2 regions of the Janthinobacterium sp. GL_088 genome follow, and region 2 is predicted to be linked to the other one. Evidence: predicted binding sites of a transcription regulator. Region 2 holds the regulator's gene; the other holds the start of a gene.
The links. Region 2 encodes FliA, which starts transcription of late flagellar genes. Its sites were predicted from a motif close to CTAAAGTTTNNNNNNNNNNNGCCGNTA; they were not measured.
Positions count from the first base shown of each region.

Region 1: the regulator FliA is predicted to act here: its motif matches at 3,592-3,618, upstream of AC3IQ7_RS07440 (flagellar protein FliT).

Region 1 is NZ_CM174453.1:1,661,042-1,676,897, forward strand. Features, by position in the region: gene AC3IQ7_RS07425 (RNA-binding S4 domain-containing protein) at 1-48, opposite strand, end outside; gene fumC (class II fumarate hydratase) at 144-1,538, opposite strand; gene AC3IQ7_RS07435 (type IV pilus assembly protein FimV) at 1,710-2,837, shown strand; gene AC3IQ7_RS07440 (flagellar protein FliT) at 3,252-3,548, opposite strand; gene AC3IQ7_RS07445 (HDOD domain-containing protein) at 3,727-4,554, opposite strand; gene AC3IQ7_RS07450 (M13 family metallopeptidase) at 4,693-6,753, shown strand; gene AC3IQ7_RS07455 (class I SAM-dependent methyltransferase) at 6,823-7,473, shown strand; gene AC3IQ7_RS07460 (CsbD family protein) at 7,628-7,813, shown strand; gene AC3IQ7_RS07465 (S9 family peptidase) at 7,891-10,101, opposite strand; gene AC3IQ7_RS07470 (PhzF family phenazine biosynthesis protein) at 10,315-11,154, opposite strand; gene AC3IQ7_RS07475 (MATE family efflux transporter) at 11,176-12,567, opposite strand; gene AC3IQ7_RS07480 (beta/gamma-crystallin) at 12,758-13,411, shown strand; gene AC3IQ7_RS07485 (beta/gamma crystallin-related protein) at 13,580-14,452, shown strand; gene AC3IQ7_RS07490 (beta/gamma crystallin family protein) at 14,554-15,543, shown strand; gene AC3IQ7_RS07495 (IS1595 family transposase) at 15,699-15,856, shown strand, end outside.
Region 2 is NZ_CM174453.1:5,368,444-5,384,299, reverse strand. Features, by position in the region: gene AC3IQ7_RS24045 (RluA family pseudouridine synthase) at 1-493, shown strand, start outside; gene AC3IQ7_RS24040 (HAD-IA family hydrolase) at 583-1,242, shown strand; gene AC3IQ7_RS24035 (Rieske (2Fe-2S) protein) at 1,239-1,616, shown strand; gene AC3IQ7_RS24030 (S49 family peptidase) at 1,656-2,657, shown strand; gene AC3IQ7_RS24025 (hypothetical protein) at 3,028-3,390, opposite strand; gene AC3IQ7_RS24020 (pseudouridine synthase) at 3,647-4,357, shown strand; gene AC3IQ7_RS24015 (fumarylacetoacetate hydrolase family protein) at 4,571-5,569, shown strand; gene flhB (flagellar biosynthesis protein FlhB) at 5,709-6,902, shown strand; gene flhA (flagellar biosynthesis protein FlhA) at 6,899-8,995, shown strand; gene flhF (flagellar biosynthesis GTPase FlhF) at 9,265-10,593, shown strand; gene AC3IQ7_RS23995 (MinD/ParA family ATP-binding protein) at 10,586-11,449, shown strand; gene AC3IQ7_RS23990 (RNA polymerase sigma factor FliA) at 11,495-12,226, shown strand; gene AC3IQ7_RS23985 (flagellar motor protein) at 12,208-12,954, shown strand; gene motD (flagellar motor protein MotD) at 12,960-13,736, shown strand; gene AC3IQ7_RS23975 (translation initiation factor Sui1) at 13,786-14,148, shown strand; gene AC3IQ7_RS23970 (hypothetical protein) at 14,222-15,067, shown strand; gene AC3IQ7_RS23965 (flagella synthesis protein FlgN) at 15,086-15,553, opposite strand; gene flgM (flagellar biosynthesis anti-sigma factor FlgM) at 15,562-15,856, opposite strand, start outside.

The DNA.
Region 1 (15,856 bases), 2.8 Mb from region 2:
GTTCAGCTCGACGAACTCGGATGTTAAATCAAAGCTTACTTTTTGCATTGTATCCCTTATTGCAATGATGTGTTTTCAACACTTGATGACGACCTCAACTAACTCATAGTTTACCTGAAGCCGCCAGCAATGCAGGGTGGAAGTCAGCTTTTGTTGGGCCGCGTCATCTCCAGGGGCACGATCCACGCACCGAATTGCTCTTCCGTCACAAAGCCCAGGGCCAGCGCCGCTTCCTTCAAGGTCGTGCCTTCGTGCTGGGCCTGCTTGGCGATTTGCGCCGCCTTGTCGTAGCCGATGTGCGGCGCCAGCGCCGTGACCAGCATCAAGGAACGCTCCATCAGGTCGGCGATGCGACCACGGTTCGGTTCGATGCCGTGCGCGCAATGCTCGTCGAAGCTGCGCATGCCATCGCCCAGCAGGCGCGCGCTTTGCAGGAAGTTGTGTGCAATCAATGGCTTGAAGACGTTCAGCTCGAAATTGCCCGAGGCGCCGCCCACCGTGATGGCGACGTCGTTGCCGAAGACCTGGCAGCACAGCATGGTCAGCGCTTCGCACTGGGTAGGATTGACCTTGCCCGGCATGATGGAGCTGCCCGGCTCGTTTTCGGGGATGGTGATTTCACCGAGGCCGGAACGGGGGCCGGACGCCATCCAGCGCACGTCGTTGGCTATTTTCATCAGGGCCGTGGCCAGGGTTTTCAGTGCGCCATGGGCGGCGACCAGGGCGTCGTGGGCGGCCAGGGCGGCGAACTTGTTGCTGGCCGTCTCGAAAGGCTGGCCCGTCAGGCGCGCCAGCTCGGCCGCGATGCGGCCGGCAAATTCCACGTGGGCATTCAAACCTGTGCCCACGGCCGTGCCGCCGGCGGCCAGTTGCAGCAGCGGCGGCAACGATGCCGTGATGATGTGCTCGGCAAAGTCCAGCTGTGCCACGTAGCCGGAAAATTCCTGGCCCAGGGTCAACGGCGTCGCATCCTGCAAATGGGTGCGGCCGATCTTGACGATGTCGGCAAATTCCGTGGCTTTCGCATCGAGCGTGGCGCGCAGCTGGCGCAGCGGCGGCAAGACCGTGTTGGCAACGGCCAGGGCGGCGGCCACGTGGATTGCGGTGGGAAATATATCGTTCGAGGACTGGCCCAGGTTGACGTCGTCGTTCGGGTGCAGCAGGCGCTCTTCTCCCCGCAATCCGCCGATCAGCTCGGAACCGCGGTTGGCCAGCACTTCGTTCATGTTCATATTGCTTTGCGTGCCAGAACCCGTCTGCCAGACGGCCAGCGGAAATTCTGCGTCGTGCTTGCCGGCCAGCACTTCGTCGGCGGCCTGCGTGATGGCAACGGCCTTCTTGCCGTCTAGTAAGCCCAAGTCCAGGTTGACGTGGGCGGCCGCCCGCTTGACGGTGGCCAGGGCGGCGATCAGTTCGGGCGGCATCTTTTCCGTGGAGATATGGAAGTGCTCAAGCGAGCGCTGCGTTTGCGCTCCCCACAGCCGGTCGGCGGGTACGTCGATCGGGCCGAAACTGTCGCGTTCGATTCTGCTACTCATGGCATCCCTTTCATCGATGGAGGTGGATCGAGTGTACTCCAGGCGCCAAAAAGGCACAGGATGATGCTGTATTGCATCATTTTGTCTTGGCCCATCTATATTTTTGCGTTTTCCTGCCGTTAAAGACAGGCGAGTCCCCATTATTTATCTTGTTATCAAAGCGATCAGTCCATGCAGAGCAGCATTACTCCCCGTTGGTCCCTGATCGCGTGCGCCGCCGCCAGCCTGGCCTTGCCGCCTGTCATGGCGGCCGAACTGGGTGACATGGCCGTGCTGTCGCATATGGGCCAACCCCTGCTGGCCGAGATCGAACTGACGGCCTTGGCGCCCGAGGAAGCCAATGGCGTGGCAGTGCGCCTGGCCTCGCCCGATGTGTACCGCGGCGGCGGCATCGGCATGGATCCGGCCCTGCAAGCCTTGACGATCAGCCCGCTGGAACGCGGCGGGCGCCACTATGTGCGCGTGAGTACCCGGCAAGCGATCCAGGCGGGCCATGTGCATCTGTATTTGTTGCTGGGTAATGGCCCAGGCGCCGTCGTGCGCCTGGGCACCTTGTGGCTGACGCCGGCCCCGCCTGCTGCCGCTGCCGTCAGTGCACCGGCCAGGCCCGCCGTTCCGGTACCCATGCCTGTCCCCGCGCCGTTGCCACGTGCAGTGGCCGGCGCGCCATCGCCTGATGCCGCCGTGCTGGCGGCCCGCGCGCGTGCCGAGGGCCTGGTGCGCCCGGCGCGCGTCTTCGTGCCGCCGCCTGCCGCGCCCAAGCCGCCTGCTCCCGCGCTGCGTGCGCAGCCGCTGCGCCGTGCCACGGCGCCCGTGGCCGCCTGCGCACCCCAGGCGGATGCCGGGCAGGCGCAAGCGTGCGTGGCGCTGGATGAGAAAAACGCGGCCCTGAATGACAAGCTCGGCGAATTGGAAGGCAAGATCGGCGCCTTGCAAAAAGCACTGGCTCAGCCCGCCACCGCTGCGCCGGCTGCCGCGCCGGCCGAGGCGCCGGTGCCGGTGCCGCATGCCAGGCCGAAGCCCCTGCACGCGGCGCCAGCCGTCGAGAAGGAAAAGAAGGCGGGCGGCAACGGCTTGCTGTGGCTCGGTATCGGCACCTTACTCTTTCTGTTGCTGACGGCGCTCATCGTGTATGTCGTGCGCAAGCGCAGGCAGGCGGCAGGGCCGGGTGCGCCGTCGAAATACTGGGTCTTGCTGCGCAAGCCGTTCCGCCGCAAGAAGAAGGAGGTGCCCGTGCTGACGGAAGCGGTGGAAGAGGGGGCGGCAGACGAGTCGGAGCCGGAGCCGTTCTCGCGTTAAGCGTGCTGCAAGGCGGTACTGTAATTTGATATAAAAAAAGATATTGAAAAAGATAGGAAAATGCTTGTCTATCGTATTGCCTATTTTTCAAAGATGGTGATATGATTAATTCAGTGGACTTGCTCTACGACAAAACAGCCCCAGCCTGGCGCAGTCACCAACGATAGTGTGGCGCGGCAAACAGGTGTAGCGTTGCATAAACGCCTGGGTCTGGAAGCGGTTCGCGATGCCGACGATGTGCTCGCGAACGCCGGATGCAACCGGCAGCGAGGCGACGCCAGGAGATACCTGGGGCTCGCCTTCCAAATTTCCCCTCCTTGTTCCTGAGCGCCGCAACTGCCGCGCTTCTTGCCGGGGAATAGATGTAAAAAAAGCACCCGCGGGTGCTTTTGTCGTTTCTGGTGCTGTAACTTCTTACATGCGCGCGCGCGCGCCCTGCATGGCGTTCGGCAGCTGCGTCATCCACGGTTCCGTAATGGTGCGGATTTCGCGGTCGTTTGCCAGGATTTGCTTGAGCAAGTCGATCTTGCGCAGGCGCGAGGCACCGGCCAGGGCAGGCACCTTGCCCGTCATGGTCGCGCTGGCGGCGCTGGCGCACTGGTTTTCCAGGGCATCCAAGTCATTCCAGTCGCTCGAACGTGCGGCCACGACCATTTTATTGGTCATTCCTGCAATATTTTCATACATCGAGAGAACGTCGTTGGAGGTCATGAGCACACCCGTAACTAGTGAATGGATTACCGCTTGTCTAGATTAACGGCGTGCTTATCCGGAACTTGAGGGTGTTTTTGAAAAAAAAGTGAAAATAATTTGGATAGTTTTGGCGGGCCGCCGAAATCGCCCGCCAAGCCGCATGGATGCTGGGCCGACGATGCCGGCGCTGATGGATTTATTTGACGAGTTCTTCCAATCCTGCGCTCAGTTCGGCAGGCGGCGGCATCTTGTCCACGAGAACCGAGGGTGGCAAACCGAGCGCTTCAGCCACGTTGCTGGGGTAGCAAGCGATGATTTCTTCATTGCTCAGCGCGTTTTCATCAATACGGGCGCGCCAGGCTGCCAGGTGGATGATGGCGGCCTGGCGGTTCAGGGGCGCCTTGGCCAAGGGATCGGGAAAGGCGGCGATGGCGTCGGCAAAGGCAGGGGGGAACTTCCAGCGGCGCGCCAGTTCGGCGCCCACCTGCGCATAGTCATAGCCCAGAGAAACCCGCTCCGCGTCGAGCCGGCGCGCATCGAGCGGCGGGGCGATCTTGTCGAGCTGCATGGCTTGCTCGGGCATGGCGGCATGGATCACCAGTTGTCCGATCGCATGCATCATGCCGATGGTGAAGGCCAGGTCCTGGTTGTCGCCCGTCTGTCTGGCGATCCAGCGGGCCGACACGGCGCTGTGCAGGCTGTAGCGCCAGAATTGCGGCAGATTCAGTCCTGGCACGGCCTTGTAGCCGCTGACCAGGCCCGAGCTGATGACAAGCGTGCGCACGGTTACAAAGCCGAGCATCAGCACGGCGTCTTCCACCGTGCCGATGCTGCGCGAGACGTGGTAATACGCCGAGTTGGCCAGCCGCAGCAGCTTGGCGCTCAAGGCCGGATCCGCTCCCAGCTGGCGCGCGATGTCTTCGGTGGCAATGGCGGGGTTGTCGAAACTGCGCACCAGTTCATCGACGATCTTCGGGGCGGCAGGCAGGGCGTGGGGTTGCTGAAACAGCGCTTCCAGTTGCATGGCAATCTCCTTGGCGTACACGCGGCGCGGGGTCGTGAAACTATAGGCCGATTTTTTGTCCGTATGCAAAAAAGTTCAGGGACGCTTTTTTCATGGGAAACAGGCTATGATTTTGACTATTCCATTGAAAGGATCGCCATGCACGGTTTGCGTTTTTCCTGGTCCCGGACGCCAGTCCAGGCCGCCATCATCCTCGCCCTGGCCGGCGTTTCGCTGGCCGGCTTGCCCGCCCAGGCGCATGCCCAGCCAGCGGCGGCCGATGTGGCTGTCTCCGCTGCCTTGCCCGGCGACGACTTCTATGATTACGTGAATGGCGACTGGCTGCGCGGCACGGAGATTCCCGCCGACCGCAGCAGCTGGGGCTCGTTCGCCATCCTCGCCAACGCCACCAACGAGCGCATCATCGGCCTCGTCGAAAGCCTGGCGGCGGCGCCGCAGGCGGATGCCTCCGCGCGCCAGGTCAGCGATTTTTACCGTTCCTGGATGGATGAATCGGCTATCGAAGCGAAAGGCTGGGCGCCGATCAAGCCCTTGTTGACAAAGATCAATGGCATACGCGACCAGGCAGGGCTGGCCCGCGCGCTGGGCGAGAGCCTGCGCGCCGATGTCGACCCGCTCAATTCCACCAATTTTTATACGGAAAACCTGTTCGGTCTGTGGGTGGCGCAAGACTTGAACGACACCACGCGCAATGTCGCCTACCTGCTGCAGGGCGGGCTGGGCTTGCCTGACCGCGCGTTTTACCAGGGCGACAGCGCCCGCATGCAGGGCTTGCGCGCGGGCTACCAGGCGCATATCGCGGCCATGCTCAAGCAGGCCGGCTACAGCGATGCGCCGGCCCGCGCTGCGCGCGTGTTTGCGCTGGAGCAGAAAATTGCCGCCAGCCACGCCAGCCGCGAGGATTCGGCCGATGTCGCCAAGGGCAATAACGCGTGGCGCGCCGCCGACTTCCCCAGCAAGGCGCCGGGCCTGGACTGGAAAGCCTTCTTCCAGGCGGCCGGCCTGGGCCAGCAGACGGATTTCATCGTCTGGCACCCGACGGCCATGACGGGCAGCGCGGCCCTGGTGGCAAGCGTGCCGCTGGCCACGTGGAAGGATTTCCTCGCCTTCCACGCCATCAACCATTTCAGCACCACCTTGCCGAAGGCGGCCGCCGACCAGCGCTTCGCCTTCTATGGCAGCGCCCTGAGCGGCACGCCGCAGCAGTCGCCGCGCAGCAAGCGCGCACTGGCCGCGACGAATGCGGCCCTGAGCGACGCCGTTGGCAAGCTGTACGTGGAGCGCTATTTCCCGCCGGAATCGAAAGCCCGCGTGCAAGACATGGTGACGAATATCGTGGCCGCCTTCTCGCGCCGCATCGACAAGCTGGACTGGATGGCGCCGGCCACCAAGGCGCAGGCGCAGGAAAAGCTCAAGACCCTGTACGTGGGCGTGGGCTATCCGGAGCGCTGGGACAGCTATGCGGGCTTGCGCGTGGTACGCGGCGACGCGCTTGGCAATGTGCAGCGGGCGGAACAGTTCCACTACCGGCAGGAGCTGGCCAAGCTGGGCCAGTCGCCCGACCGCAAGGCCTGGGCCATGCCGGCCCAGCTGGTCAACGCCGTCAACTTGCCGTTGCAAAATGCGCTGAACTTCCCGGCCGCCATCCTGCAGCCGCCGTTCTTCGACCCGCAGGCATCCGACGCGGCCAACTATGGCGGCATCGGCGCCACCATCGGCCACGAAATCAGCCACAGTTTTGACGACCAGGGCGCCCAGTTCGACGCCCAGGGCAAGTTGCGCGACTGGTGGACGCCGGCCGACCTGGCGCATTTCCAGACGGCATCCAAGCAATTGGTGGCGCAGTTCGCGGCATACAAGCCATTCCCCGACCTGGCCGTGAATGGCCAGCTGACCCTGAGTGAAAACCTGGCGGACCTGGCCGGCGTGGCGGCCGCGCATGACGCGTTCACCCTGTCGCAGCAAGGCAAGCCGGTGCAGGCGGGCGCGGACCGCGATTTCTTCACGGGCTATGGCGTCAGCTGGCGCAGCAAGGCGCGCGAAGCGGCGGCGCGCCAGCAAATCCTCACGGATGGCCATGCGCCGGCGCAATACCGCGCCGCCACCGTGCGCAACCTCGACGCCTGGTATCCGGCCTTCGACGTCAAGCCGGGGCAGCAGTTGTACCTGGCGCCGGAACAGCGCGTGCGCGTCTGGTAAGAGTGCTGACGCTGCCGGCCGGGGTGCCGGTCGGCAGCGTAAAATGCGCCCATCGATGACAGGAGCGCCATGAAGCCGACCCCACCGCAATATCCGCAAGACCCCATCCACGCCATCACCGAACGCACCCTGGCCCATTACGACGCCAGCGCCGAGCAGTTTTTCGAAGGCACGCGCGACCACGACGTCAGCCAGAATATCAGCGCACTGCTGGCCGCCATCGGCAAGCCGGCGCCGCTGGCGATCCTCGACCTCGGCTGCGGCCCTGGCCGCGACCTGAAGGCGTTCACGGCCATGGGCCATCACGCCACGGGCGTCGATGGCTGTCCCCGCTTCGTCGAGATGGCGCGCGCCTACAGCGGCTGCACTGTCTGGCAGCAGGATTTTGTCGACCTCGCTTTGCCTGCAGGGCACTTCGACGGCGTGTTCGCCAATGCCGTGCTGTTCCACGTGCCCAGCGCCGCCTTGCCCGGCGTGCTGCGCGCTTTGTACGCGTGCCTGAAGCCCGGTGGCGTGCTGTTCAGCTCGAACCCGCGCGGGCAAAACCAGGAAGGCTGGAATGGCGCCCGCTACGGCAGCTATCACGACGAAGCGACCTGGGCCGCTTACGTGCAGGCGGCCGGTTTTACCTTGATCGAGCAGTATTACCGTCCGCCCGGCTTGCCGCGCGACCAGCAGCCGTGGCTGGCGACGGTCTGGCGCAAGGGCGCGCAGGCGTAATTGATGATGTCGGCGCTGTGTTAGGAACCGTACAGAGCCTTTGATCCCCACTGCGTACTATGGACACATCGACACGCAACAAGCAGCGTGTGAGCCGCAGTACCGGCCCTTCGGGGCAGGACAACAGATGTACCAACTACAGTGAGGATCCATCATGAACAAAGATCAAGTCGAAGGTAAACTGAAGGAAGTCGGCGGTAAAATCCAGGAACAAGCTGGCAAACTGGTCGGCAGCGAAGAACAGCAAGCCAAGGGCCTGGCAAACCAGGTCGAAGGCAAAGTGCAGAAGAAAGTTGGCGATGTGAAAGATGCGGTCGAAACTGTGACTCGCAAGCCATAATTCTGGCAGCAAGAATGTAAAAAAACCGCCGCCTGTCGCGAGACAGGCGGCGGTTTTTTATCTGATGCAGCGCAATCTTACTGTGCTGGCTTCATCAGGTTCTGCTTGAAGAACATTTCGATTTTCTTGTACACGTGGCGCTGGCCTGCGCGCGACGAGATGCCGTGCTTGGCGCCCGGATACGTCATCAGGTCGAATTGCACGCCACGGTTCACGAGCGCGTCGATCAGTCGCGTGCTGTTGCTGAACAAGACGTTATCGTCGGCCATGCCGTGTACCAGCAGCAGCGGCGACTTCAGGCCGTCGAGGTGGGCGAACACGGTGCTGGCCTTGTAGCCATCCACGTTTTCCTTCGGCATGCCGAGGAATTGCTCCGTGTAGTGGGTGTCGTACAGCGACCAGTCGGTGACGGGTGCCACGGAAACACCCATGGCGATCTTGTCGGACGCAGCCGACAGCAGACGCAGGGTCATGAAGCCGCCGTAGCTCCAGCCGAACACGCCGATGCGTTTCGCATCGACGAAGCTTTGCTTGCCCAGCCAGTCGATGCCCACCAGCTGGTCCGCCACTTCGGCCGCGCCCAGGTTGTGATAGATGGCGTCCGTGAACGCGCGCTCGCGGCGCGACGAACCCCGGTTATCGAGGCGGAAGACGACAAAGCCCTGCTGCGCCATGTACTGGTCGAAGTTGTTGCCCCAGCGGCGCGCCACGTGCTGCGAGTGCGGACCGCCATACGTCGACAGGTAGACAGGATAGCGCTTATTTGCGTCGAAGTTCGACGGCTTGACGATGGAGTAATACAGCGTCTGGCCATCGTTGGCCTTCAGGGTGCCGTATTCCGTCGGCAGGTGGTCCGCCTTGTACTTGGCGTACGGGTGGCTGGCGTTCAGCGCATTTTCTTCCAGCCAGCCCACCATGGTGCCGTCCGGGCGGCGGATGCTCACTTGCGGCGGCGTGGCCGGGTCGGAGTACGTGTCGACGAAGACTTCGCCATTGCGCGAGAACGTCGTGTCGTGCCAGCCATCGGCCTTCGTTACGCGCTGCGGCTTGTCGGCCGTGCTGCCATCGAGGGCCAGGGCGTAGGTCTGCTTGTCGATGACGGCGTCGCGGTTCGACGCGACGAACACTTTACCCGTCTTCTGGTTCACGGCCAGCACGCTGTCGATGCCCCATGCGCCGGAAGTGACCGGGTGCAGCAGCTTGCCGCTCATGTCGTACAGGTACAAATGGTTGCGGCCCGTGCGCTCGGACGACCAGAGGAAGGTGCCGTTCGACAGGAAGCGCAGGTCGTCATGGATGCTGACCCAGGTTGTCGACGTTTCCGTCAGCAGGGTGCGCTGCGCCAACGTGCTTGCATCGACGGCCACCAGGTCGAGGGTCTTCTGGTCGCGCGACTGGCGCTGGTAGACGAGAGACTTGCTGTCCGCGCTCCAGTCGGCGCGCACCAGGTAGATGTCGGGGTTCGTGCCCAGGTCCACCTGGCGCTGCGCGCCCGTTTCCGGCGAGACGATCAGCAGCTGCACCAGCACGTTCGGGTCGCCGGCAGCCGGGTAGCGCTGCTCGACGACGTCCGTACGGTCGGCGAAGATTTCGAAGCGGCGCACGACGGGCACGGGCGCTTCGTCATAGCGCTTATAGGCGATGGCGGAATCGTCGGGGGCCCAGTAGTAGCCGGTGCGCTGCCCCATTTCTTCCTGCGCCACGAATTCGGCTTCGCCGTTGCGGATGGCGCCCTTGCCATCGGTCGTCAACTGGCGTTCCTTGTCCGTCTTGAGATCGATCACATAGATGTTTTGATCGCGCACAAACGAGACATAGCGGCCTTTCGGCGAAATTTTCGGATCCAGCACATTGCCCTTGGCGACCAGGCGCGCCTTGTCCGGGTGGGCCGCGTCGACCAGGTACAGGTTGCCGGCCAGCGGCACCAGCAGCTGCTTGCCATCGGGCGACCAGCTGTAGCTGAGAATGCCGTTCAGGCTGGCCGTGCGCTCGCGTTCGCGGCGCGCCTGCTCTTCGGGCGAAATCGTTTCATTCGGCACCAGCGCCTTCGAGTCGATCAGGCGGTGCGTGCTCTTGTCCTTCAGCTTGAATTCCCACAGGTCGAGCTGGAACTGGTTGTCCGCGCGGCCGCGCAGGAACGTGACGCGCTCGCCATCGGGCGAGACCTTCAGGTAGCGCACGCCGGGGCCGGCCAGCGCCGGATCGGCGTGAATGCGCTCCAGGGTCAGCTTTTCAGCCGATGCGGGAACGCTGGCCATCGCGGCCAGAAAACAAAGAATAAAACGCATGGATGTCTCGGTAGTTGGAAGGATGAAGGGCACTGCATGCAAAGGCGCGCTTGAGCATTGCATAAGCGTTGCATAAACATTGCCTAAGCGTAAGACGATACCAGAGCGTGCCTCTTTATGCGATAGCCCCGGCCACGGAATATGGGCGCGCTGGCCGTATTTCCTTCGCTGGAAATATCCGATAGCCGCCCATTCGATGGCGCTTTACACAGTTCAGGCTAATATCGACCCTGCGATCACGGTCAGGCACGCGCCGCCTATCCAGGCCTGGCCATCGCGGAAATGGATGGACACGCGGCCGTCGCGCTGCAGGCAGGTGCCTTGGCGGACGGTGTAGTCGGCACCCGCCAGCAGCTGCGCGATGCAGGCGTTGGCGCTGCCCGTGACGGGGTCTTCCACCAGCGCGCCATGCTCGCTGAGCAGCGCGCGCACTTCGTAATCGCTTGGCCCATCCGCGCCGTGCGGGCCATACAGCGCCAGGCCGTCGCCCCCGGAGGTGGCCAGCAATGCCGTCAGTGCGGTAATCTCGGCACGCACGGCCAGGCAGGCGGCGGCGCTTGCCAGCGGCACGCATAGCCAGCGGATGCCCATGTCGACAACGCTGCCGGCAGCGGCGGGCGTGCCGCCCAGCGCTGTTTGCAGCAGCGGTAGCAGATCCGGGGCGAGCGCACGCGTCGTGCAGGGCGGCGCCTGGAACGCCAGCACGCCGCCCGCATGCCGCTCGATCTGCACCAGGCCGACGCCGCATTCCTGCACGATGCGCGCGCCTTTCGGCTGCAGACCCGCATCGAGCAGGGCGTGCGCCGTGCCCAGAGTCGGGTGGCCGGCAAACGGGAATTCCGTCTCGGGCGAAAAGATCCGCACGCGGTAGTCGGCGGCGGGGGCGCGCGGCGCCAGCACGAAGGTGGTTTCCGACAGGCCGGTCCAGCGCGCAATGGCCTGCATCTGCGCGTCATCCAGGCCGTCGGCGTCGAGCACCACCGCCAGCGGATTGCCCTGGAACGGCACGCTGCTGAAGACATCGACTTGCCTGAAGGGGCGTTGTTTCGTCATGGCGGTTTCCTTGCAGGAGGGTCAGGCGGCGTGCAGGCGCTGCAGCGACAGCCGGTTCAAATACCAGGTCAGCAGCACGGCCGCCACCGTCAGGCCCGTGACGAGGCCGATCCAGAAGCCGGCGGCGGCCATCGGTTCTGCCGGCGACCAGGGGAAGCCTGCCGGCGCGAGACCCAGCACATAGCCGATCGGCAGCGAGAAGCCCCAGAAGGCCAGCAGCTGGATCAGCATCGGCTGGCGCGTCACCTTGTAGCCGCGGATGGCGCAGGACGTGGCGACCTGCGTCGCGTCGGACAGCTGGAACAGGGCGGCGAACAGCAGCAGCTGCGCGCACAGGGCCTGCACTTGCGGATCGGACGTATAGGCTTGCGCGATCTGGTGGCGGAAGACGGTGATGACGGTGGCCGAGACGATGGCCGCCGTCAGCGACATGGCCACGCCTACCCATGAAATGAAGCGGGCCTTGCGCAAATTGGCTTCGCCCACGGCATGGCCCACGCGCGTGACCAGCGCGATGCCGAAGGTGAGCGGCACCATGAAGACGACGGACGAGAAATTCAGGGCGATCTGGTGCGCCGACACCTGGATCACGCCGAAGCGCGCCACCAGCAGGCTGATGACGCCAAACGCGCTCACTTCGGCAAAGTAGGTCACGCCGATGGGCAGGCCCAGGCGCAGCATGGGGCCGATGGACGACAACTGCGGCCCTTCCCAGTGCGTGAACGGATACGTGGCGCGGTAGGCAGGCGCGATTTTGATCCAGGCCAGCATGGCCAGCAGCATCATCCACACGCAGCAGGTAGTGGCCACGGCGCAGCCCACGCCGCCCATCTTCGGCATGCCCCAGTGGCCGTAGATCAGCAGGTAGTTGACGAGGATATTGAGGCCCAGCGCGGCCAGCGCGATCACCATCACGGGCTTGGTCTGGTTGATGCTGGTGCTGTAGCCGTACAGCGCGCGGTAAGCGGCGAACGGCGGCAGCGCGCAGCTGATGATGTGCACGAACAGCTTGGCCTTGGATGCCACGGCGGGTTCCAGCATCAGGTGGTCGAATACCAGCGCCGCCATGTTCGTCAGCAGGCAAGCCACCAGGCCCACGAGCAGCGCCTTCCACAGCGACTGGCGCACGATGTGCGGCACCTTGTCGTGGCGCGCGGCGCCGATCTCATGCGCCACCAAAGTATTGATCGCCATCATGATGCCGCTCACGGTGACGAGCACGATGGACCAGATGGCCGCGCCCAGCGAGACGGCCGCCAGTTCCTCGGGATTCGTATGACCCGTCATTGCCACGTCGGCCGCGCCCATGCCGACGGTGGCCAGCTGGCCGATCAGGATAGGCCAGGCCAGCTTCCACAGTGAAGAAATTTCAGTACGGACGGCGGGCAGGGTGAACGAGGTAGTGTGTGGCATGGGCGGCAAGCTTGACTAAACACAAGATTCTACCGGCATTCGCCGTGCTTGTCCGCCGTGGCACCCGGAGGAGGCCGGGCGCGGTAATCATTTGTTACAGCTAAGCGGGCCAGTCGCGGATAGACTGCGCGCTCTATTTGGCAAAATGACCAAATAGTCAACCGCAGTACCCTGACTATGGAGCAAGACCATGCTGAGACACACCCTGAACTGCGCCCTGCTGCTGGGCGCCGCCATGACGGCCGAACTGGCCGGCGCCGGCGAACTGACCTTGTATTCGCGCGACGATTATCACGGCCGCTCGCAGACCGTGCGCGACGCCGTCGCCGACCTGGAAGACGTCCGTTTCAACGACACGACGCAAAGCATCCGCGTGCGCTCGGGCCGCTGGGAAGCGTGCGAGGAAGCCGATTTCCGCGGCGATTGCTTCCTGCTCGAGGCGGGCGAGTATCCGTCGCTCGATGGCCATGCCAATAAAATCACCTCGCTGCGCGAAGTGCGCGGCGGCTGGGGTGGTCATCCGGGCCGCGATCGTGACCGGGATCGTCACTGGGAGCGCGACCGGGAGCGTGGCCATTTTCCTGGGCGCTCGCTGGGCGGCGAACTGACCTTCTATACGCGCGACGATTTCGCCGGCCGCAGTTTGAGCGTGCGCAATGCCTCGGCCGATTTGCGCGAGCGCGATTTCAATGACACGGTGCAAAGCGTGCGCGTGCGCTCCGGCTATTGGGAAGTGTGCGAGGACGTGGATTTCCGCGGCCGCTGCCGCACCCTGGAACCCGGTGAATACGCGAGCCTGGAGCGCCTGAGCAACCGCATTTCGTCGGTGCGCGAAGTGCGCTGATAAGGTAAATGGCAATAACAGGCTCCAGTGCGGAGCCTGTTATTGCTTTTGGTAACAATTTGTTGTCCTTTTTTCATACTTTGTTACACCGTTTTTTCCACGGATGGCTACACTGACATCAGTTGTCATGTCGATCACTCACCTTTGCCGCCACCGGAGACCGCCCCCATGAATCGCCCGTTCGCCCTCGCCCTGCTGTGCGCCAGTTCGCTGTTTGTCCACCTCGGGGCGCAGGCCGGCGAAATCCGCCTGTACACCGATGACAATTTCAAGGGACGCGTAGTCGTCTTGCGCGATACGACGGATGACCTGTCGCGCGTCAGTTTCAATGACACCGTGTCGAGCATCCAGGTCGATTCGGGCAGTTGGGAAGTGTGCACGAACGCCGATTTCAAGGGCGATTGCAAGACGCTGGAACGGGGCGACTACCGCTCGCTGCCGGGCATGAACGACAAGATATCGTCCGTGCGCGAAATCGGCGGCGGACAGGGGAGCGGCAGCAGCGGCGGCCGCCGCGCGGCGCTGGAACTGTATGCCGACGGCGGCCAGCGCGGCGCATCGGCCGGCGTGAATGCGGACCGCGACGATCTGGTCGACATCAGCTTCAATGACCGCGCCAGCAGCGCGCGCATCGAGCATGGCTACTGGCAGCTGTGCAGCGATTCCAACTACCGTGGCAGTTGCCGCGTGTTCGGGCCTGGCAGCCATGATGACCTGGGCAGCCTGAATGGGCGCGTGTCGTCGGCGCGCCTGGTCGATCCGCGCGAAGAGAACCGGCCGCAAAACGACGAAGGCCTGGTGGTGCTGTACGGTCGCGCCTTCCTGAAGGGCCCGGGGCTGCAGGTGAACCGCGACGTCAGCGACCTGGTGCGCCTGAATTTCAACGACCAGGCCGGCTCCATGGCCATCAATGAAGGCACCTGGGAAGTGTGCACGGACTCGCAGTTCAATGGCACCTGCGAGCGCATGGGCCCGGGCAAGTATGAAATCCTGGACGCGCAGCTCGACAAGCGCATTTCTTCGCTGCGCCGCCTGTATTGACGCGTCACCGGGCCGTCCACGCGGCCTTGTATTTGTTACACTAGCATCCTGGCGCAATCGCCAGGCAAATCATCACCAAAGAATGAAGAATGGAGTTAATCATGACGGGCCCTTTCAAACATGCTGCGGCATGCACCGCAACCTTGCTGCTGTCGCTGGCGGCCCACGCCGGCGCCCATGCGGGCGAAATCACCCTGTTCGAGGATGACAATTTCCGCGGCCGCGCCGTGACGCTGCGCGAGACGACGGACGATCTGTCGCGCATGGGCTTCAACGACAAGACGTCCAGCATCATGGTGCGTTCGGGTACCTGGGATGTGTGCACGGATTCCGGTTTTCGCGGCAATTGCCGCAGCCTGGGGCCAGGCGAATACCGCTCGATGCCTGGCATGAACGACGCCATCACCTCGGTGCGCGAAACGGGGCGCGGCGATGGCTACAATCCGGGGCGCCCGGGGCGTGATCCAGACCGTGGCAATGGCGGCTATGGGCGCGGCGGCACCCTGGAAGTGTATTCGGGCGCGGGCCAGAATGGCGGTTCGGCGCGCCTGAACCGCGATACGGACGATTTCGTCAACATCGGTTTCAACGACCGCACCACCAGCATCGTCATCCATAACGGCTACTGGCAGTTGTGCAGCGATTCGAATTACCAGGGCACTTGCCGCATTTTCGGCCCCGGCCGCCACGATGACCTGGGACGGGGCCTCGATGGCCGCGTGTCGTCGGCGCGCATGGTCGACGAGCGCGAAGCGCGCCGCCAGCAGCAGTACGAGAATCAGTACCAGCGGCCGCAGTACGAGCAGCAGTATCCGCAGTATCAGCAGCCGCAGTACCAGCAGCGCGGCGCCGTCCTGCTGTTCCCCGAGGCGGGCATGCGCGGCGAACCGCTGGCGCTGGACCGCAGCACGGAAGACCTGGTGCGTCTCAATTTCAATGACCGCGCCTCGTCCATCGTCGTCAACGAGGGCCAGTGGGAAGTGTGCAGCGATTCGAACTTCCGCGGCCGCTGCGAAGTGATCGGGCCGGGCGAATATGGCCGCCTGAATGGCATGGAAAACCAGATTTCCTCGCTGCGCCGCGTGCGCTGACCGCGTCCTGACGCCGTGCTGACAGGCCGCCTGCCGGGAATGCCCCGCCAGGCGGCTTTTATATTGGCTCTGTCATCGGTAAATAGGGGAACTGCCGGAATCTTCCCTTGGCATTGCTGTCTGACTCTGCATACTTACCACATAGGGAGCAGATCATGCAGCCAGCCGAATGGATCCGTTTTATCGCCCAGTTTGCTCACTTGAACCGACGCCAGCGGCAGACAGGCATGGCCCTGCTGCGTGGCAACGCACCGCAAGATGCGACCGTCGCGTTGCTGGAAAGCGTGGCGCAGCCGCGATTGGCCTGTCCCGC
Region 2 (15,856 bases):
TGAACAGATGCGCGACGGCGTCACGGACAAGCGCTACCTGGTGCTGGTGGCCGGCGACTGGAAGAATGCGCGCCAGCATATTAAGTTGCCATTGCATAAATATACGACGGCGGAAGGCGAGCGCCGGGTGGCCGTGCAAGCCGATGGACTGGCGTCGCACACGGTGTTTTCACTGTTGCATAAATATCACAACTTCGCCTTGCTGGAAGCGGAATTGAAGACGGGACGCACGCACCAGATCCGCGTGCACCTGTCTTCGTCCGGGTTCCCCATCGTCGGCGACGATAAATATGGCGACTTTGCCCTCAACCGTGCCCTGTTGAAAGCCGACAGCACGCGCGGCGCCCTGAAGCGCATGTTCCTGCACGCGCACCAGATCACGTTTACGCATCCGGAGACGGGCAAGACGATGACCCTGAACGCGCCGCTGGCTGCCGAATGCGAGCGTTTCTTGGTAAGCTTGGGCAAACCATTGGCCGTTGCCGCACGATAAAATTCGACGCGTGCGCGTGACACTACCCACAAGGTAGTCAGTCGCCATCATTCATTCTCAAGGAGCCGACGGCTATGCCGTCGGGAAACATGGCAAGAAAGCAATTTGATCTGATCGTCTTCGATTGGGACGGTACCCTGATAGACAGTACCTCGACCATCGTCAAGTGCATCCAGGCGTCGGCCAAAGACCTGGGCTTGCCAATTCCCACCGAGTTGCTCGCTTCGCACGTGATCGGCCTGGGCTTGCAGGAAGCCATGCAGCTGGTGATGCCCGACGTGGAGCCGAAATACCATGCGCGCATGGCGGAACGCTACCGCTATCACTACCTGTCGCGCGACCATGAGCTGGCCTTGTTTCCCGGCGTCTACGAAATGCTGCAGGATCTGTCGCAGCAGGCGTACTTTCTAGCCGTCGCCACGGGCAAGAGCCGCGTTGGCTTGAACCGCTCCTTGAATGCCGTCAAGTTGCTGTCGCTGTTCGATGCGACGCGCTGTGCTGACGAAACCTTTTCCAAGCCCCATCCGGCCATGCTGCAGGAACTGACGCGTGAACTGGGCCAGGATATGCGCCGCACCGTGATGATTGGCGACACCAGTCATGATTTATTGATGGCAAGCAATGCAGGTGCGGCCAGTATTGCCGTAGAGTATGGGGCGCATCCCGTGGAGCAGTTGCAAGCCTGCAATCCCCTGTATTCGGCCGCCACGGTGGCCGAGCTGCATCAATGGCTGAGCGAGCACGCATGATGAACGATGTTGTCGATGTATTCATTTGCGCCGCCGACGCCGTGGCCGATGGCGGCAAGGGCGTGCGCTTTCCCGTCTCGGCCGGTGGCGAAGCGACCACGGGCTTTGTCGTGCGCCATGGCGGCAAGGCGTATGGCTACCTGAACCGCTGCGCCCACGTGCCGATCGAGCTGGACTGGGCGGAAGGCGAGTTTTTCGAATCCAGCGGCTTGTACCTGATGTGTTCGACGCATGGCGCCATCTATGTGCCGGAAAGCGGTCTGTGCGCGGGCGGCCCCTGCAAGGGCGGGCGCTTGCGTCCGATCGCCGTGGCCGAGCGCGATGGCCAGCTGTACTGGCAACCCGACGAGTATGTCCAGCCACTGCCGGCGTGAGGCCGGGGCAGGCTTTCTGTAATTTAAGCAAAGTGAACCATGAGCGATAACACGAATGACAAGCTGGACAGCAGCGCGCCAGCCGCCGGCCACGGCGCCCCTGCGGGACACTGGGAGCGCGACGTGCTGGAAAAGCTGGTATTTGCCACTTTGCAAGAGCAACGTGCGCACCGCCGCTGGAGCATCTTTTTCAAGGTCTTCAGCCTGCTGATCGTGCTGTTCGCCCTGTGGGTGTTTTATGACTACAACACGGCCGACGACAGCGAAACCCTGGGTCGCCACACGGCCCTGATTGACATCAGCGGCGCCATCGAGTCCGAAGGCAGCGGCTCGGCCGCCGTCGTCATCCCCGCGCTGGACAAGGCGTTTTCCGATGCCGGCTCCGTGGCCGTGGTGCTGCATATTAATAGTCCGGGCGGCAGTCCCGTGCAGGCCGGCATGATCGTCGACGAGATGCAGCGCCTGCGCAAGGGCTATCCGGACAAGCCTTTGTATGTGGTGGTCGATGAAATGTGCGCCTCGGGCGGCTATTACATCGCGGCCGCCGCCGACCGCATCTACGTCAACAAGGCCAGCGTGGTCGGTTCCATCGGCGTGCTGATGGATGGCTTCGGCTTTACGGGCGTGATGGAAAAGGTCGGCGTCGAGCGCCGTTTGCTGACGGCAGGCGAGAACAAGGGCTTCATGGACCCGTTCAGCCCCCTGACGGAAAAACACAAGGCGTATGCGCAAGGCATGCTCAATGAAATCCACCAGCAATTCATCGACGTCGTGCGCGCGGGACGGGGCAAGCGCCTGAAGGAAACGGCCGATACCTTCTCGGGCCTGTACTGGACGGGCGCGAAAGCCGTGGAAATGGGTCTGGCCGACGATTTCGGCACGGTCGACAGCGTGGCGCGCGACGTCGTCAAGGCGGAAGACATCGTCGACTACACGCAGCATGAAGGCTTGCCGGAACGGGTGCTGAAGAAGTTTGGCGCCGCCATGGGCGCGGGCGCCATGAAGGCAGCCGTGCAGCAGTCACAACCGGCGTTGCGCTGAGAACATCACTCTTGGCTGGCAGACAAGCCAGTCGAGAATGATTTTCAATAAGGTGGTAAATTGACTTGAAAATGGGGCTGCTTGGGCTATAGTGAAAGCGTAGTTCTTTTCAAGGAGGGGCGATATATCAACTATGTTGTCAGTACTAACTTGATTGGCAAGTCTTGGAACTACTCGCCGCATCGCAGATGTGGTTTTGAGTGAATTTACATTCCTCACTAAAGTCCCGATGGGGCTTGGAAACGGCGGCGCAATGCCGCCGTTTCCTTTTGTGTGTGCCGGATGGGCCGGGGTCGCCGGCTGTTGTGTCGGGGCGTGCTGGCAAGGCAGGCATGCGAGGGCGGGGCATGGCTGGTCGGATGGGGCGCGCTCAGACGGCGCAGCCGTTGCAGTGCGAGGACTGCCTGGCCGCCGCCGCATTGATGCTCATGCTGGCGCCGTCGCTGGCAATGGCGCTGGTGTCGGGCGGAGGCGCGCTCGTGGTGTCGGTTTCCGCATCGGCGTGCGCAAAACCGCCCAGTTCCAGCCAGCACATGAATTGACATTGCGCCTCGGCATGCCAGTGCGTCTGACTGGCTGGCGATGGCGGCGCGTCCGCATCCTGCGGCGCAGGAGCGTTGCTCCAGCGCGCCACGCCGAGTCTGACTTTGTGCATGGCCGCCTGTTCCGCAGCGATGCGCTGGCGCATGTCGGCGATGCTGCCTTGTAAGGCGATGGTATCGGTATGCTTCATACAATGTCCTTGTGGGTCGTTGCCTGGTTATTATTCCTAAAGCTCGTTAGGCGGATTCCTAACGAAGTTTCAGTCTATCAACGCGATATTCCGAGCGCTTGATATTTCTCAAAAGAATCAACCATTTCTCGCCAATTCTCACCTTGTACTTTTTGGTATTTCTGCGTGCAGCATGGTTTCGCGCTGCCTGGACCGCCGCGCGGACGCCAGCTGCCGCCGCTTCACGCTGCCAGCCGCTTCTGGTAAAGTCACGCCCATGAGTAAATTATCCCTAGACCGCATCCTGCAATCGCAGGGTTTTGGCACCCGTAAATATTGTCGTTCCCTCATCGAGGATGGCGATGTCGTCATCGATGGCGTCACCCAGACCAATTACCGCACCACCGTCGAGATCGAAGGCCTGGTGCTGCACGTGTTCGAAGAAGAGTGGGTGGTCCGCACGCACCTGTACCTGGCGCTGAACAAGCCCGCCAACTTCGAATGCTCGCGCAAGCCCAGCCATCATCCTGGCGTATTGACCTTGCTGCCGGAACAATTCACCTGGCGCGAAGTCCAGCCCGTCGGCCGGCTTGACCACGATACGACCGGCATGCTGCTGATGTCTGACGATGGCCCGTTTATCCATGCACAATCGTCGCCGAAGCGCCACGTTCCCAAGATTTACCAGGCCACCACGCAAGAGCCTGTGACGGATGAACTGGTGGCCCTGTTGCTGGCTGGTGTGCAATTGCACGACGAACCGGCCCCGCTGGCGGCCCTCGTCTGCGTCAAGCGCGGCGAGCACCAGCTGGAAATTGTGCTCGAGCAAGGCAAATACCACCAGGTCAAGCGCATGCTGGCCGCCGCCGGCAACCATTGCAGCGCGCTGCACCGTTCCGCCATCGGCAGCCTGACCCTGGAATCGCTGGGCCTCGCCGAAGGCGAGTGGTGCTATCTGACACCCGAGCAGATCGCGCTGCTGGCGTAATAACACCAGGCCAAACCTACTGCGCGTCGTGCTTTGCAGCCTGCGATGCTCACCGTGCTTTAGCACGGCTGCGCTTCTCGGCCACAAATCACTGCCGCTCACTACGGTTTTGTCTGGTGTTGCACCTCTCTTCTTGACCGCTAAATGTCGGTATTTGCCGGCTTTTTTGCGTCTTTAGTTTCCACTGCCTGCATTTGACGAAGTTTCCCGCACATGAAATTAGCAACCCTGAAGGATGGCACGCGCGACGGCCAGCTGGCTGTCGTCTCGCGCGACCTGAAAACGGCCCACCTGGCCGATGGCATCGCCCCGACCCTGCAAAAGGCGCTCGATGACTGGAGTTTCATCGCGCCCCAGCTCGATTTGCTGTACCAGACCATCAATAGCGGCCGCGGCCATCGCGCCTTCGAGTTCGACCCGGCCAACTGCATGGCGCCCTTGCCGCGCAGCAGCTTGCGCGTGGCCGGCGCGTCCTATCTGCAGCAGATCGAGCGCGCCTGCAAGGCTGCTGGCGTTGATGTGCCCGCCAACTTGCGCGAGGCGCCACGGCTGTATCAGGGCGCCAGCGACGATTTCCTCGGCGCCCATGACGACATCACCCTGGCGCACGAGCAGTGGGGCATCGATTACGAGGCAGGCATCGCCGCCATCACGGACGACGTGGCCATGGGTTCCACGCCCGACCAGGCGCACCTGAATATCAAGCTGTTGATGCTGGTCAACGACATCACCTTGCGCAACCTGGCGCCCGACGAGCAAGCCAGTGGCTACGGCTTCCTGCAGGCGAAACCGGCCATGGCCTGCTCGCCTGTGGCCATCACGCCGGACGAGCTGGGCGACGCCTGGCGCGGCGGCAAGGTGCATTACGCCCTGCGCTGCAGCCTGAACGGCAAGTTGACGGGCCAGCCCCACGCGGGCGCCGACATGGCCTTCAATTATCCGCAATTGCTCGCCCATCTGTGCCAGACGCGCAACGCGCGCGCCGGCAGCGTGGTCAGCGCGGGCGGGGTCGCCAACAAGGAAGTCAAGAAGGGATTTTCAAGCATCGTTGAGCGACGTAACCAGGAGATGATCGCCGATGGCATCGCCAGCACGCCATTCCTGTTGTTTGGTGATGTGGTCCGGCTGGAAATGCTCGGTGATGACGGTAAATCCTTGTTTGGCGCCATCGAGCAGACCGTGAAGCAGGCGGAAGCGAGGAAGTCCCGCTAAGGTTACTTGAGAGTAAAGGAAATGCAGGGGATTTGCCCCCCTGTTCCGCCGATGGCAAGCAGGCACTTGACTCGATAATGCTCCATGCCCAGTCCGTATTGCGCCTAGCCAGGCTGCAGGACTTCACCGGAGTTGATTGATGTCGGAAGACAGCGACGCAGAAAAGACCGAAGCCGCGTCACCGAAGCGCCTCGAGCAGGCGCGTGAGGAAGGCGACGTTCCGCGATCGCGTGAAGTGGCAACGTTCACTGTGTTGATGGCGTCCGGCTGCTGCCTGTGGTTTGCCGGCGACGCCATCGTGCGGCGGCTGACGGCTGTCATGGTTTCCGGCCTGACCCTGGATCGCGAGCAGATCCTCAATCCCGACGCGATGATGTTGCGCATCGGCTACGACGTGGGCTCCGTCTTGCTGACTTGCCTGCCGTACGCGCTGGCCATCATGCTCGTGGCCCTGGCCTCGCCCGTGCTGGTGGGCGGCTGGCTGTTTAGTTCCAAGGCGTTCACCCCCAATTTTGGCAAGCTCAACCCGATTCGTGGCCTGGGCAATATGTTTTCGAAGAATGCGCTGGTGGAATTGCTCAAGGCCATCGCCAAGACCCTCGTCGTCGGCGTCGTCGCCTGGATGGTGATGCAGCATCAAAAGGATGCCGTGCTGGGCTTGTCGGTGGAATCCCTGCGCGCCGGCTCGGCTCATCTGATCAGCCTGCTGATCACGGCCTTTTTGCTGATCGTCGGCGCGCTGGGCCTGATCGCCGCCATTGACGGTCCATACCAGATGTGGCATTACGCCAACAAGATGAAAATGTCCTTGCAGGAAGTCAAGCAAGAGTCGAAAGAATCGGACGGCAATCCGCAGATCAAGGCGAAGATACGCCAGATGCAGCATGAAATGTCGCGCCGCCGCATGATGGCCGACGTGCCGACGGCCGACGTGGTGGTGACCAATCCTACCCACTACGCGGTGGCCTTGAAATATGGCGAGAATTCGCGTGGCGCGCCGCAGGTGGTGGCCAAGGGCATCGACGAGGTGGCGGCGAAGATCCGCGAACTGGCCGGCGAGCACAAGGTCGCCATCCTGGAAGCGCCGGCCCTGGCGCGCGCGCTGTACAAGCATACGGACATCGGCGACGAGATTCCCGAAGCGCTGTATGGCGCCGTGGCCGAAGTGCTGGCCTATGTGTTCCAGCTGCGCAGCTATGGCAAGGGCCAGGGCGAGCGTCCCGACAAGCCGAAGAAACTCGACGTGCCGCCCGAGCTCGACCCGCAGAATCCCGCATCACAGACACCGCCCGCAACTGGCGCAGCAGACAAGAATAAAGGAAGTACACCATGAACGGCCTGAGAATGCCAGCCTGGCTCAGTGGAATGGGTGGCAACGCCAGCAAGGGCATCGCCGCGCCTATCATCATCATCATGCTGCTGGCGATGATGGTGCTGCCGCTGCCGGCCTTCATCCTCGACATCTTCTTCAGTTTTAATATCGCGCTGTCCATCATCGTGCTGCTGACGGCGCTGTACACGGTCAAGCCGCTCGACTTCATGGCCTTCCCGACCATTTTGCTCGTGTCGACCATGCTGCGCCTGTCGCTGAACGTGGCGTCCACGCGCGTGGTGCTGACGGAAGGCCATACGGGCGCCGACGCGGCCGGTAAAGTGATTGAAGCGTTCGGTCACTTCTTGATCGGCGGCAACTACACGGTCGGTATCGTGGTTTTCATTATTTTGACGATCATCAACTTTACCGTCGTGACCAAGGGCGCGGGCCGTATCGCCGAGGTGGGCGCCCGCTTCGCGCTGGACGCGATGCCCGGTAAACAGATGGCCATCGATGCCGACCTGAACGCCGGCCTGATCGGCGAAGACGAAGCGCGCCGCCGCCGCACGGAAGTGGCGCAGGAAGCGGAATTCTATGGCGCCATGGACGGTGCCAGCAAATACGTGCGCGGCGACGCCATCGCCGGCATCATGGTCACCGTCATCAATATCGTCGGCGGCTTGCTGGTGGGCTTGCTGCAGCACGACATGGGCTTTGCCGATGCGCTCAAGAACTACACCCTGCTGGCCATCGGTGACGGCCTGGTGGCGCAGATTCCTTCGCTGATCATTTCCACGGCGGCCGGTATCGTCGTCTCGCGCGTGGCCAGCGAACAGGACATCGGCACCCAGCTGGTAGGGCAATTGTTTGCGAAACCGCAAGTGCTATATATTACCGCCGGCATCATCGGCGGCATGGGCTTGATTCCCGGCATGCCGAACATGGTCTTCATCCTGCTGGCGTCGCTGCTGGCCGGTTCCGCCTATCTGATCAGCAAAAAACGCACGCAGGAAAAAGAGGCGGCCGAAAAGCCGGCCGAAGTGCCGCAGGCAACCGTGGCGCCCGAGCAGGAAGAAGCCAGCTGGCAAGACATCATGCCCGTCGATACCCTGGGCCTGGAAGTGGGCTACCGTTTGATTCCCCTGGTCGACAAGACGCAGGGCGGCGAATTGCTCAAACGCATCAAGGGCATCCGCAAGAAATTTGCCCAGGAAGTGGGCTTCCTGGCGCCGCCCGTGCATATCCGCGACAACCTGGAATTGAAACCGTCCGCCTACCGCATCACCCTCAAGGGCGTGGAAGTGGGCGTGGGCGAAGCGTTCAACGGCCAGTTCCTGGCGATCAACCCCGGCATGGCCAGCGGCACCTTGCCGGGCGTGGCCACCAACGACCCCGCCTTCGGCTTGCCCGCCACCTGGATCGACGCCAGCTTGCGCGACCAGGCCCAATCGATGGGCTACACGGTGGTCGATGCGGGCACCGTGGTGGCCACGCACCTGAATCACCTGATCACCTCGCACGCTTCCGAGCTGCTGGGCCGCGCGGAAGTGCAGTCGCTGCTCGACCACCTGGGCAAGGATGCCCCGCGCCTGGTGGAAGATCTGGTGCCGAAGATGCTGTCGCTGTCGACCTTGCAAAAGGTGCTGCAGAACCTGCTGGCCGAGGGCGTGCACATCCGCGACATGCGCAGCATCATCGAAACCCTGGCCGAGCATACGGTCAGCACGCAAGACCCGAATGAACTGACGGCGCTGGTGCGCGTGGCCCTGGGCCGCGCCATCGTGCAGCAATTGTTCCCCGGCTCGGCCGAACTGTCCGTGATGACCCTGGACAGCCGCCTGGAGCGGCTGCTGATGCAAGCGATGGGCAATGGCGGCGATGGCGCCGGCATCGAGCCGGGCCTGGCCGACACCATCGCGCACCAGGCGGGCCTGGCTGCCCAGCAACAGGAAGCGCTGGGCCTGACGCCGGTGCTGCTGGTGCCGGCGCCGCTGCGCGCCCTGCTGTCGCGCTTCCTGCGCCGCGCCTTGCCGCAGCTCAAAGTGCTGTCGCATGCGGAAGTGCCGGAAACCAAGACGATCCGCGTCACGGCCCTGGTGGGCGCGCAGTAGTTGCGTTAAGCGGCACGTAGGGGCGGTCCCGGCGGGATCGACCCTCGATCCTTGCTTTTGGTCAAATAAACATCAATTTCCTCCCGGCAAACTGAATAACGGGTACTTTCCCGTCCTGTTCCTTCGATCATTTCCTGTAAGCATCGCTAATAATGGAAACTGTCCGGGTGATCTGTGTCCATGTGGAAGACAGCACTCAAGCAACAGGAGTCGACGATGGTCACACAGTTCAGCCAATATTGCGCCACCCCCGCCTTGGGAGGCCGGTCATGAATGTGAAGAAATTTACGGGCGCCTCGTCGCGCGATGCGCTGCGCAAGGTGCGCGAAGCGCTGGGCCCCGACGCCGTGATCCTGTCGAACCGCCAGGCCGATGGCGTGGTGGAAATCCTCGCGCTGGCCAATGACGATGCCGCTTCGCTGGCGTCGCCGCCGGCCGCCTCCGAAATGGCCCAGCCCCGTCCCCAGTTGCAGACCCAGTTCGCCACGCCGCAGCGTCCTGCCGCCCCGGCCCAGCGCCCGGCCGCGCCACGTCCTGCCGCGCCGCGCCAGGCTGCCTCCGAGCCAGTGGACATGGCCCGCATGCAGCAGATGATGGCCAGCGCGCTGGCGCACGTCAAGGAAAACGCCGCCGCCGAAATGAGCGGCATGATGAATGAAATCCGCGCCATGCGCGGCATGATGGAAACCCAGCTGGCGGAAATCTCGTGGGGTTCGACGCAGCAGCGCGAGCCGCAAAAAGCCGTGGTGCTGCGCGAAATGCTGGCGGCCGGCTTCTCGGCCAGCCTGGCGCGCTATCTGATCGACAAGCTGCCGGCCGGCCTCGATGGCGCGCAAAGCATGCGCTGGATCAAGACGGTCCTGAGCCGCAACCTCAATACTGTGGCCAATGAAGACGCCATGCTGGAGCAGGGCGGCGTGTTTGCCCTGGTCGGCCCGACCGGCGTCGGCAAGACCACCAGCACGGCCAAGCTGGCGGCCCGCTGCGTGATGCGCCACGGCCCGGAAAAGCTGGCCCTGATCACCACGGATGCCTATCGTATCGGCGCGCACGAACAGCTGCGCATCTACGGCAAGATCCTCGGCGTGATGGTGCATTCGGTGAAGGACGAGGCGGACTTGCGCATCGCCCTGAAGGAATTGAAGAACAAGCACACGGTGCTGATCGACACGGTGGGCGTGAGCCAGCGCGACCAGATGGTGACGGAACAGGTGGCCATGCTGTCGGGCGCCGGCGCCGACGTGAAACGTTTGTTGTGCCTCAATTCCACGGCGACGCAGGAAACGTTGAACGAAGTGGTGCGCGCCTACCAGGGCAGCGGCCTGGCCGGCTGCATCATGACCAAGCTCGATGAAGCGGCCTCGATCGGCAACGTGCTCGACGTGGTGATCCGCCAGAAGCTGAACCTGTTTTATGTGTCGAACGGCCAGCGCGTGCCGGAAGACCTGTACCTGGCCGACCGCGGCTACCTGATCGACCGCGCCTTCAAGCTCAAGCGCGACTCGGCGGCGACGCAGTTTTCCGATGCCGAACTGCCGCTGCTGATGGCGCAGGCGGCCGCCCGCAACAATGAAGCGCGCGGGGTGCACCTTGGCTAATTTCGATTTCGACCAGGCCGAAGGCTTGCGCCGCATGCTGGCCGGCCCGCAGCCGCGCGTCATGACGTTCCTGTCGGCCACGCCGCAGGACGACAAGGGCGCCATGCTGGTCAACCTGGGCGCTTCGCTCGTCTACGGCGGCAATGACGTGCTGCTGCTCGACGCCAGCGGCGGCAGCGATGGCGTGGCTGCGCGCCTGGGCCTGGCGCACGGCGCCAGCCTGCGCGACGTGGCGCGCCAGCAGTGCGGCTTGAACCAGGTCATCCACCAGGTGCCGCAAGGCTTCGGCGTGGCCAGCCTGGGCGCGCGTAACCATTTGATGGACAGCATGGACTATGCGGGCGAGGACGAATTGCGCCGCCTGGGCAAGACTTTCGACGTGCTGGCGCGCCAGAGCGGCATCGTGCTGGTTGACGGCGTCGTGGCAGACGAGGGCGCCTGTTTCCCCGTGCCCTTGATGGCCTCGTCCGATATCGTCGTGCAAGTGTCGACCAGCGCCACCTCGATCAAGGCGGCGTACTGCCTGATCAAGCGCCTGAGCCAGGAACTGGGACGCCGTCCCTTCGGCATTCTCGTCACCGGCGCTTCCGAATCCGAGGCAAAAGTGGTATACGATAATATGGCGCAGGCGGCGAGCCGCTACCTGGCCGTGAAGCTGACCTCGATGGGTTCGGTGCCTGCCGATGAATATCTGCACCGCGCGGCGCGCCTGGGCCGCAGCGTGGTCGATGCGTTTCCGCTGGCGGGCGCGTCGGTGGCGTTTCGCGGACTGGCCGAGCGGCTGGCCCGTTCGGCGGCGCCGGTGCTGGGTGGCACCTTGTACCAGACGGGGAGCACGCACCAGTTCAGCGCCTGAATCGAACCGTAGCACCAGATAAGATGAGAAAACAATAAGCAGCCTATGTACACGGTCAAAGGGAAATCGAACAAGGACTATTTGCTGACGGAGCACATTCCGCTGGTGAAGCGTCTGGCGCACCATATGAAGGCGAAATTGCCGCCTTCGGTCGAGGTCGATGACCTGATCCAGGCCGGCATGATCGGTCTGCTCGATGCCATCAGCCGCTATGAAGAGACGCATGGCGCGCAGTTCGAGACGTATGCCGTGCTGCGCATCCGCGGCGCCATGCTCGACGAATTGCGCACCAGCGACTGGCTGCCGCGCAGCATGCGCCAGAACATGCGCAAGATCGAAGAGGCGATGAGCACCTTGCAGCAGCGCCTCGGCCACCCGCCGACGGAGTCGGAAGTGGCGAAACTGCTGAAAATGTCGCTGGCCGACTACCAGGAAATGCTGGGCGACGGCGGCGGCCACCAGCTTGTGTACTACGAAGACTTTCATGACCCGGACGGCAATGACAGCTTCCTCGACCGCCACTGCGTGGACGAGGACAGCGACCCCTTGCGTTCCCTGCTCGATACCGATTTCCGGCAATCCGTGATCGATGCCATCGACGCGCTGCCGCCACGCGAGAAAATACTCATGGGCCTGTACTACGAAGAAGAGCTGAACCTGAAGGAGATCGGCGCGGTGATGGGCGTGTCGGAATCGCGCGTCTCGCAGCTGCATACCCAGGCCGTCGCGCGCCTGCGCGCAACCTTGAGGGAGCTGGCGTGGACTGGTCCAGCGTAATCGGGCTGGCGCTGGCGCTGGCGGGCCTGTTGGTCGGCCAGGCACTGGAAGGCGGCAAGATGGCCTCCCTGCTGCAGCCGGCCGCCTTTGCCATCGTCATCGTCGGCACCTTCGGCGCCGTGCTGCTGCAAACGCGGCTGCGCACTTTTGTGCGTGGCCTGGAAATGTTGCGCTGGGTCTTCCTGCCGCCGTCCGACACGCGCGCCGCGCTGGCGCGCGACATCGGGCAATGGAGTCTGACGGCGCGCCGCGACGGCCCGCTGGCGCTGGAGCGCCTGATGGAAAACACGGCCGACCGCTTCAACGCCAAGGGTTTGCGCATGATCGTCGACGGCATCGCGCCCGACAAGCTGCGCCAGCTGCTCGACGTGGAAATTTCCGCCTACGAAATGGCCGAGCGCCAGGCCGTCAAGGTGTGGGAATCGGCGGCCGGCTATTCGCCCACCATCGGCATCCTGGGCGCCGTGCTGGGCTTGATCCACGTCATGGAAAACCTCACCGACCCGAGCAAGCTGGGCAGCGGCATCGCCGTGGCGTTTGTCTCGACGATTTATGGCGTGGGCCTGGCCAACCTGCTGTTCCTGCCGGTGGCGAATAAACTCAAGGCCATTGTTTCGCGCCGGGTGCTGCAATACGAAATCACGGCCGCCGTGCTGTACGACATCGCCACGGGCGACCATACGCGCATCATCGAAGAGCGCGTGTCCAGCCTCTTGCACGAGCATTGACCATGATGCGGCGCGCGCGCAGGAAGTATGACGAGGAACCGGACAACCAGGACCGCTGGCTGATCTCGTACGCCGACTTCATCACCCTGCTGTTCGCCTTTTTCGTCGTGATGTATGCGATTTCGCAAGTCAACGAAGGTAAATACCGCGTCTTCCAGAACGCCATCGGCCAGGCCTTCAGCCTGGAAAAGGGCGCGCCGCCCATCATCATGGAAGCGCCACAGGCCATCCCGCTGCCGAACCCCGCCCTGAAACGCCGCACGGAAGCCATCCGCCGCGAACGCGAACACATGACGCGCCTGGCGCAGGACCTGACGTCGACCCTGGCGCCGCTGGTGAAGGAGGGCAAGGTGCGCGTCACGCAGACGAGCCGCGGCGTGAGCGTGGAAATCAATGCCAGCGTGCTGTTCGACCCGGGCGCGGCGCGGCTGACGACGGAGTCGGACCAGGCCTTGCGCGCCGTGGCCGTGCTGCTCAAGGACGACACGCACGACGTGCAGGTGGAAGGGCATACGGACGTGCAGCCGATCAGCAATTCCAATTTTGCCTCGAACTGGGAATTGTCGGCCGCGCGCGCCAGCGCCGTGGTGCGCCTGTTCATCGCCAGCGGCGTCAAGGCTTCGCGCCTGACGGCCGTGGGCCACGCCGACAATATTCCCGTGGCGCCCAACGAAACGGCGGAAGGGCGCGCGCGTAACCGCCGGGTCGCCGTGACGATTTTGTCGGGCATCCCCGAAACGGTGACGGAAGTGCCGACGGCGCCGGTGGCACCAGCCAATTGAACGCCGCCGCTTGGTACAATCGCGGCCTTCTCTCTTTTATCTCTTCCTCATGAAAAGCAGCTCCCTGGGCGGTCTCGTCTATTCCACCGAAACGGGCCGTATGTGTCCCGCCTGCCGACAGCCGCTGGCGCAATGCGCGTGCAAGGCGCAAGCCAAGGCGGCGCCCTCCGGAGACGGCGTGGTGCGCGTGTCGCGCCAGACCAAGGGCCGCGGCGGCAAGAGCGTCACCGTGGTAAAAGGCTTGGCGCTGGACGCCATTGCGCTGGCCCTGCTGGGCAAGCAGTTGCGCACGCAGTGCGGTTCGGGCGGCACGGTCAAGGATGGCGTGATCGAAGTGCAGGGCGACCATGTGGACACCATCCTGGCCGCGCTGGCCAAACTGGGCCACCAGGCGAAAAAGGCCGGCGGCTGAGAGTGCACAGGCGTGCGGCCCGCTGCCGCGCGCCTGTGGTAACGTGCGCTTCCCATCCACGCGCATCCTCACCATGAACGTCAAATTCACCAGCATCGCCATCGCCGCCGCCATCGCGGCAGTGCTGGCGCTCGTGTACTGGCCAGCACCCGACGGCGGCGCGCCGGAATCTGTGGCCAGCGCTGCGCCGGGGCGCAGCCTGGAATCGTATTTGAGTATCGATGCTTCCGTCCCTGCGGCTGAAATGCCCGTTGTCGTTTCCCTGGCGCAACGGCTCGAACGCCTGGGCGCCAGCGGCAGGGCGGAAGACGCGTATGCGGCCTTCAACCTGATCGACGACTGCATCGTCTTCCAGCGCGAAAGCCGCTTGCCGGGGATGGAATTCGAGCTGGGGCGCGAGATGACGGCGGAAGAAAAAGCCGCCCAGCAGCAGCTGTGCGGGGGCCTGACGCAGCGCCAGCGCGAGGATCGCCTCGGCTACCTGGCCACCGCCGCGCAAGGCGGCGTGCCCGGTGCGGCCACCCTGTTCCTGTCGGAAGGGCCGTTCGGCGACCGCAGCGCGCTGCGCAACCGTCCCGACGATCCGCTGGTGCAGGCGTGGAAGCGGCAAGCCATCGCCCAGCTGACGGCGCAGGCGGACGAGGCGGAACTGAGCAGCGTGTCGACGCTGATGATGGCCTACCTGCGCGATGGCGAGGTGGTGCGGAAGGATGCGTCGCAGGCGTATGGCTACCTGCTGGCCCTGCGCCAGGTCTACGACGATATCCTGGCGCCCGGCGTCGCCAATCCGTATCAGGATGAGTACTGGCACTGGCTGCAGGCCGAACTGACGCCGGAGCAGCAAGCGGCCGCCAGCGCCAGGGCGCAAGCCATCGTGGCGAAATATCGCCAGCACGCGGGGCGTCCCGCGCACGGTTGAACTGGTCAATAAGGGAAACTAGCCGATGACGACGCGCCGGCTGGCCGTGTTGGTCGTTGGCTGGCCACTGGGGCCGTAGAAATTGCCGCTTTGGGCCGGGGGGCGCATGGCGTTCAGGGCACCTTGCGTATGTACCATGTGCTTGTTGACGAGCAGGCTGTTCAGGCGGTTCTGTTCCTTGGCTTCGCGCGTCGTCTCGAGCAGGGCTTTCCACAGGGGCGCCGCTTCGGCTTCATTGGCGCCGACCAGCCAGTCTTCCATGCCCGCTTCGGCGGCCATGAAGCCGGCTGCCGCCAGCGCCTGGTGGCGTTGCGCCGCCAGCTGGCTCAATTGTCCTACGAGTGCCGTCTTGCGTACGGTGAGCTCCGTGATTGCATCGATGTCAGCCGCAACCAGATGCCGCTGTTCTTCTTTCATCAATGCCAGCAATGTGGTCATGAGCTGTTGCTCGTCGCGCAGGCTGGAAAACGGAGTCACTGATTGCATGAGGGAACCTATCTATTTCGTGAGTGCAGCAAGTCCTTGACCGTGTCGAGGAGCCCGTCCGCCACTTTTTCTGAGTTGACCTGGAACTGGCCGTCGGCGATCGCCAGCTTGATGCGTTCGACTTTTTTCGTGTCGAACACGGCGCCGCTGCCGGCAGTTGCACTGGCCGCCAATGCCTGTCCTTGCGGCGACAGGCGTACATTGTCCGACGTTGTCGGTGTTGCCTGGGCTTTCTCGGCATTCCGGGCGCCGGAGGTACTCGCGGGCGCCACCGGCAGGCCGGGATTGCTTTTAATGGTGTTG